DNA from 2 places in the Actinorectispora metalli genome. Region 1 is predicted to be linked to the other one. Evidence: riboswitches for the same ligand, from Rfam matches in the RefSeq annotation. Region 1 holds a riboswitch; the other holds the start of a gene.
What was found. Region 1 has a riboswitch for S-adenosylmethionine ahead of ACU6XJ_RS06905 (methionine ABC transporter ATP-binding protein). Riboswitches for the same ligand answer to the same signal wherever they lie in the genome.
Positions count from the first base shown of each region.

Region 2: it holds a riboswitch for S-adenosylmethionine, as region 1 does, so the genes downstream of both, ACU6XJ_RS20640 (aminotransferase class V-fold PLP-dependent enzyme) here and ACU6XJ_RS06905 (methionine ABC transporter ATP-binding protein) in region 1, are expected to answer to the same signal.

Region 1 is NZ_JBREYE010000001.1:1,517,585-1,521,002, forward strand. It holds gene ACU6XJ_RS06900 (methionine ABC transporter permease) at 1-286, opposite strand, end outside; gene ACU6XJ_RS06905 (methionine ABC transporter ATP-binding protein) at 417-1,415, opposite strand; SAM riboswitch class I at 1,567-1,654, opposite strand; gene ACU6XJ_RS06910 (helix-turn-helix transcriptional regulator) at 1,746-2,720, opposite strand; gene ACU6XJ_RS06915 (DUF3224 domain-containing protein) at 2,782-3,177, shown strand; gene ACU6XJ_RS06920 (DNA glycosylase AlkZ-like family protein) at 3,180-3,418, shown strand, end outside.
Region 2 is NZ_JBREYE010000002.1:70,014-73,431, forward strand. It holds gene ACU6XJ_RS20630 (potassium/proton antiporter) at 1-794, shown strand, start outside; gene ACU6XJ_RS20635 (M23 family metallopeptidase) at 929-1,621, shown strand; SAM riboswitch class IV at 1,778-1,893, shown strand; gene ACU6XJ_RS20640 (aminotransferase class V-fold PLP-dependent enzyme) at 1,924-3,270, shown strand; gene lspA (signal peptidase II) at 3,311-3,418, shown strand, end outside.

The DNA of each region.
Region 1 (3,418 bases):
GCACCACCGAGGCCGTGGTGCCGATGCTGGTGCCCGCGATCAGCCGGGTGACCTCGGTCAGCGCGAGCATCAGCACCAGGAACGGCAGCGACCGTCCGATGTCGACAACCGTGCCGAGCACTCGGTGCGCGATGCGCCGCGGCCACAGGCCCGCCGGGCTGGTGCTGTGCAGCAGCACGCCGAGCGGCAGTCCGAACAGGACGGCCATGGCCGTCGCGAGGAACACCATGTAGACGGTCTCGCCGGTGGGCGCCAGCAGTTCGGTCCAGTCGAAATGGCTTCTCATGCGATCACCGCAGGCCAACAGTTCCGATGGGCACCGCCGTGAGGGTGGAGGTCTCGGAGGCCGCTGCCGCCTTCGCGGCGTGTGTCGGCGCTTTGGACACCCTCGCCGGCCTCGGCACGATGGTCGGCCGTCATGCCACCCTCCCCGCGGGAATCTCGGAAACGGTCGCGCCCTGCGCGGCCAGCCAGGTCAACACCTCGTCGGCGCGTTCACCGTCCACCCCGATGCGGAACCGGGCGACCGGGGTGTCCGCGATCCGGGTCAGCCCGCCGCCCAACAGCGACAATTGCGCGTCGTGCCTGCTCGCCGCGGTGGGGAGCACACTGCCCACCGCCGCGAAGCCGACCAGCACCACCTCGGCCAGCCGCTGGTGTCGCGGCGTCTGCCCACCCGCGGTGGTCTCGGGCAGCAGGGCGTCGCCGACGCGGCTGCCGGGTGTGGACACCACGTCCAGCAGTGGCCCCTGTTCGACGATGCGACCGTCGTCCAGCACCGCGATGTCGTCGGCGATGCGGCGGACCACGTCCATGTCGTGGGTGACGATCAGGACCGTCACGCCCAGTTCGGTGCGCACCTGGTCGAACAGCTCCAGCACGGAGGCCGTGGTGTCCGGGTCCAGCGCCGAGGTCGGCTCATCTGCCAGCAGCACGGAGGGGTTGGCGGCCAGCGCCCTGGCGACCGCGACGCGCTGACGTTGCCCGCCGGACAGCCGGTCGGGGTGACTGCCCGCCTTGTCGCCGATGCCGACGAGGTCCAGCAGTTCGGCGACGCGGTCGCGACGTTGTCCGCGCGGCAGGCCGGAGGCCTCCAACGGCAGCGCGACATTGCCCGCCGCGGTCCGCTGACGCAGCAGCGAGTCGCCCTGTGGAACGACGCCGATGCGCCTGCGCGCGGCGCGCAGGGCCTTGCCCTGCAGGGCGGCGAGGTCGAGGCCGTCCACGGTGATCGAGCCGGAATCGGCCCGCTCCAGCAGCGCGATGCAGCGGGCGAGGGTGGATTTGCCCGCGCCGCTGGGTCCGACGACGGCGCACACCCGACCGGCGGGGACGCTCAACGTGACATCGTCGAGTGCCGTCACCCGCCCGGCCGGGCCGGGATAGGACTTTCGCAGTTTTTCTACGGTGATCACGAATGCTCCACATGGGCAAGCCGGTTCCCCAGGGAAGCGGCGGGTGTCAAGAGCGCGTTCGGGCGGGGATCGTCAGCGTCGACAGGCACCGGTCGACGCGGTGTGCCTGGCCGCCATCGCGACCTGCGACATCCGCGGGGAGAACACGACTCCTCCATCGTTCCTGGCGTTAGCACCTGCCCGGTGGGTGGTTGCTGCGGCGTCACAGAGCCAGGTCTCTCGGCCGCTCGGGATGGACTGAAGACCAGTACACGTCAGTGAGCCGAACAAAGGCAACTTGATATGCCCTTTACGCCGCCGATCGTTCGGCAAATCACAGCAAATTGACTCTCAAATCGCCCGAAAGTTCTGCCGGTAAAGATCACCGAGCCCGGTTACCGCGGCGATCATCCGTTCCCGCAGCCGCGCGGGCGCCAACACTTCGGCGTCCGGTCCGAGCCGCAGCAGCTCCTTCTCGGCGTGCTCCACCGACTCGATCGGGATCGTCACCCGCGTCCAGCCGTCCCGGTCCGGCACCGCCGTCTCCGCCGCGGCCCGGACCACGGCGGGGCCGAGCAGGAACAGAAAGCCCATGCCGCGTTCGGTCAGCAACACGACGGCCTGGTCTGTGAACAGTGCGGCTTCAAACCGCCGCGACCACTCCGACCAGAACCCCGCGAGGTCGAACCCGGTGGGCCGATCGAACCGCTCGCCGTGGTGGAGGTCGAAGATCCGCGCGACGCGGTAGGTGCGGATGTGCTCCCCGCCCCGCGCGACCAGGTACCAGCGGCCTGCCTTGAGCACCACGCCCAGCGGCTCCAACTCCCGCTCGACCGGCGGTGACCGGTCCCACCGCTGATAGCGCACGATGATCCGCCGCTGGTGCCAGACCGCGTCGGCGACCTGTTCCAGGCACGGCGTCCGCTCCGCGTCCCGACCCCAGGCCTGCGCGTCCAGGTGGAACCGCTGGCTGACGGTGGCATCGCGCAGTTCGGCGGGCAGCGCCGCGAGCAGCTTGAGCTGCGCGACCGCCAGCACCGAACCGAGCCCCAGCTGGGCGGCGGCCCCGGGCATCCCAGCGAACTGCAAGCTGCGGGCCTCGTCCGCGCTCAGCCCGGTGAGCCTGGTGCGGTACCCGTCCAGCAACTGGTAGCCGCCCGCGGGTCCACGGTCGGCGTACACCGGAACACCGGCGGCGCCGAGCGCCTCCAAGTCGCGGTAGACGGTGCGCACCGACACCTCGAGCTCATCGGCGAGCTGTCGCGCCGTGAGCCGCCCGCGGGTCTGCAACAACAGCAACACCGACAACAACCTGCTCGCCCGCATGCCTCAAGTCTGCACCCATACCTGACAGGAGTTGTCAGCTTCTCGGTGCAGGATCGGCGACATGAGAGCAGACGCGAGCTTCGACATCACCGCCTGGGACGAATCGCCCTACCACGAGTCCGAGGGCCGAAAGCTGGTCAACGCCGAGGTCACAGTGGCCTACGCGGGCGATATCCAGGGCGAATCCAGCTGGCGGTCGCTGATGGTCTACCGGCTGGACGAGGACGCCACCTACGTCGGCCTGGAGCACTTCACCGGCTCGATCGGCGGTCGCCGCGGCACCGTCGTGTTCCAGCAGACCGGCGTGTTCTCCGGCGGGAAGGCCGACACCCGGCTGACCGTCGTCCCGCACACCGGCACAGGCGAGTTGCGCGGTCTGACCGGCAGCGGCGGCTATGTTGCCGGTGAGGGCAGGCACGTCGCAGGCGTGCACCTGGACTACGACTTCGAGGACTAGCGATGGACGTCAGCCGCGGGCAGGTGCTGGCCTACCGGATCTTCGCGGGCGGGCTGCACCGCGACACCGCGGACCCGTTCGCGCTGGCCGCGCTGGACCTCGGTGTGCAGGAGACGCGGGAGACCGCGGTGCAGGCGCTCGCCGCGCGCCTGCCCGCGGTCACCCCCGACCTGCTGAGCGGCTTCGCCATGGCCTGGTCACTGCGCGGCGCCCCGCACCTGCACCGGCCCGCCGACCTGCC
Region 2 (3,418 bases), on a different contig from region 1:
CCGCGCAGGGCGCGCACGCCTCGGGGCTGCTGGCCACCTACGTCGCGGGCCTCACGCTGGGCAACGCCCGGCTGCCGCACCGCTCCGACACGATCTCCTTCGCCGAGGGCCTGGGCTGGCTGGCGCAGATCGGGCTGTTCGTGCTGCTCGGCCTGTTCGCCTCGCCCGACCGGCTGCCTGGGGTGCTGGTGCCCGCGCTGCTCGTCGGCGCGGTGCTGGTGCTGCTGGCCCGGCCGGTGTCGATTCTGCTGGCGGCGGCGCCGTTCCGGGTGCCCTGGCGAGATCAGGTGTTCCTCGGCTGGTCGGGCCTGCGTGGCGCGGTGCCCATCGTGCTGGCGCTGGTCCCGCTCACCGCGGGCATGCCAGGCGCGCAGCAGCTGGTGGACGTCGTGTTCGTGCTGGTCGTCCTGCTCACCGCGATCCAGGGCGGCACGCTGCGGGTACTGGCGCGCAGGCTCGGGCTGGCCAAGGCTGTCGAACCCGAGGAGATCCAGGTCGACGCCGCCCCGCTGGACACCGTCAACGCCGAGCTTCTCCAGGTCAAGGTCCCCGCGGGCTCGCGGCTGCACGGCGTGTACCTCTCCGAGCTTCGCCTGCCCGCGGGCGCCTCGGTGAGCCTGGTGGTTCGCGGCGGCGACGGCTTCACCCCGGCGGACAACACCCGGTTGCAGGAGCACGACGAGCTGCTGGTGGTCGCCACCCAGCAGGTGCGAGAGGCTGCCGAACGGCGGCTGCGGGCCGTCGACCGCGCGGGCCGGTACGCACGGTGGAGGGGCGAAGTGGGCAAGCCGTAGCGAAGGTTACGAACAAATTTAGCTCAGCTATTGCCCCATTCGGCGGATAGCGGTTACTTTGCGTGGCGTCAGGTGGCGTGAGTCGGCCGTTTTGGCTCCTCTGCGCCAGCTCCTTCCCCTGTAAGGGAGCGCGCATGTTGCGCAGAGTCAGAACAGCGGCCGGTGTGCTGCTGAGCCTCGGTCTGGTCGTGAGCACCCCGGTCGCCGTGCTCCAGAGTGCGGGCGCCGCGGGCGCCGCCGGCGGCGGCCAAGCCGCCACCAGGACCACGGCCGCGCCGACACTGGCCCTGCCCTTCACCGACGGCCAGCGGGTCTACTCCGCCGGGGTGCACTCCAACAACGGCTCCTCCGGCGTCAAGAACGCCATCGACTTCTCCCCGTCCGACGGCGTGGCCAGGGCCGCCGCGCCCGGCACCGTCCGGCTCCAGCAGTGCGATGGCGGGCCGTGGGTGACCGTCGACCACGCCGACGGCTGGCGCACCGGCTACTACCACCTGGAGGGCATCCAGGTGCAGGACGGCCAACAGGTCGACACCGGAACCGCGCTGGGCCGCACCGGCAACGCACTGCCCTGCGGCGGAAGCTCCTCCGGCGCCCACGTGCACTTCACCCTCTGGCAACTCGGCGGCGTCTCCGCGGCCGAGCGCGACTGGTCAGGCAAGTCCTTCGAGGCGCTGGAGGCCATGGGCGAGTTCGCGGGCGTCGACCTGGACAACCAGGTCGTCGGCGACTGGCGGGTCCGCGCGGGCGACAACCAGTACTCCGGCAGCCTGCAGAACGTCTCCGACGGCGAACACGTGAGCCTGCCCGGCCGCTTCACCTCCTGAAGGCCGCGCGCGAACCTGCCGCGCAGTCCACGACAGGCCCCCGCCCCACCAGGCGGGGGCCTGTCGTTATCCGGACATGTCATGGCGCCGAGTGTGTGACGTGAGCGGAAATCACTTCCGCGCCGTGGCGGCGCTCGGCTAACGTCTGCCACGCAAGGTCATGAGTGCCAGTGCCAAACCCCGGTTTGCTGGCCGGCAACCCTCCTTCCGCGGTGGGGTGCCCCGGGTGAAGACCTGGTCCGTCGCAGCAGCGCGACGGGCAAGCGCGGACCCCTGAGGTCCCGGAATCACAGGAGCGCCCTGTGTCATTCGCCCTCGTCGACTCCATCCCCGCCCAGGCGACCCGGCTGCCCCAGGTGGTCGGCGCCGACCTGCGGGTGCCGCTGGTCACCGGCGGCCAGATCGGCTACGCCAACCTCGACCACGCCGCCAGCACTCCCTGTCTGCGTCCGGTCAAGGACGCCGTGGACGAACTGCTCGACTGGTACGCCAGCGTGCACCGCGGGGCGGGCTTCGCCTCCCAGGTCTGCACCAGGGTTTACGAACAGGCCCGCGGGGTGCTCCGGTCCTTCACCGGCGCCCACGCCTCGGACGCGGTGGTCTTCACCCGCAACACGACCGATTCGCTGAACCTGCTGGCCAGGGCCGTGCCCAAGGGTACCGCCGTGATCCACTTCGACACCGACCACCACGCCGCGCTGCTGCCGTGGCGCGGCCCGTGGGTGCGTCGCCTGCGCACCCCGACCACCCCGCCCGCGGCGGTGAGCGCGCTCGACGCCGCCCTGTGCGAGGCCCCCGTCGGCCCGCGGCTCGTCGTGCTCACCGCCGCTTCCAACGTCACCGGCGAACTGCTGCCGGTCGCCGAACTCGCCGCCGTCGCACGCCGCCACGGCGCCAGGACCGTGCTCGACGCCGCGCAACTCGCCCCGCACGGGCCGATCGACATCGCCGCGCTCGGCGTGGACTACGTGGTGCTGTCCGGGCACAAGCTGTACGCGCCGTTCGGCGCGGGCGCCCTGGTCGGCCGCGCCGACTGGCTGCGCGCCGCCGCGCCTTACCTGGCGGGCGGCGGCGCGTCCCGCCGCGTCGGGGAACTCGGCGAATCGCTCACCGTGTCCTGGCAGCCCGGCGCGGAGCGGCACGAGGGCGGCTCCCCGAACGTCGTGGGCGTGCACGCGCTCGCCACCGCCTGCCGGGTGCTCTCAAGCTGGGACGCCATCGGCGCCCACGAGCGGGCGTTGGTGCAGCGCCTGCGCGCCGGGCTGGCGACCATCCCCGGGTTGGTGGAGCTCAACCTGTTCGGCCCAGACCACCCCCGCGTCGGCGTGGTCGGCTTCGCCATCGCTGGCAGCGACCCCGGGCTGCTGGCCGCGGCGCTGTCCGCCGAGCACGGCATCGGCCTCCGCGACGGCGCCTTCTGCGCCCACGTCGCCACCGCGAGGCTGTTGCGCCGCAACGGCATCGACGGCACCCAGGCCCTGCGCGCCAGCGTCGGCCTCGGCACCACCACCGAGCATGTGGACCGCCTGATCACCGCCCTGCGCACGCTGCTCACCCACGGCCCCCGCTGGGGGTACCACGTCGTGGACGGCCGCCACCAGCCTCTCAACGATCCCCGCGAGTGGCCCTCGTTCCTGTCCCAGGCTTAGCGGGTTCAGGGCGCCAAGCCGGGTAGGGGAGAATGGCGGGGTGAGCCAGGAGAGTGCAGAGCCCGCCGGGGCCGGTGTCGTCGCGTCCGATCCGCTGCCCGCGCGGCGGGTGGGGCTGTTGGCCGTGATCGCCGCCGCCGCGCTGCTG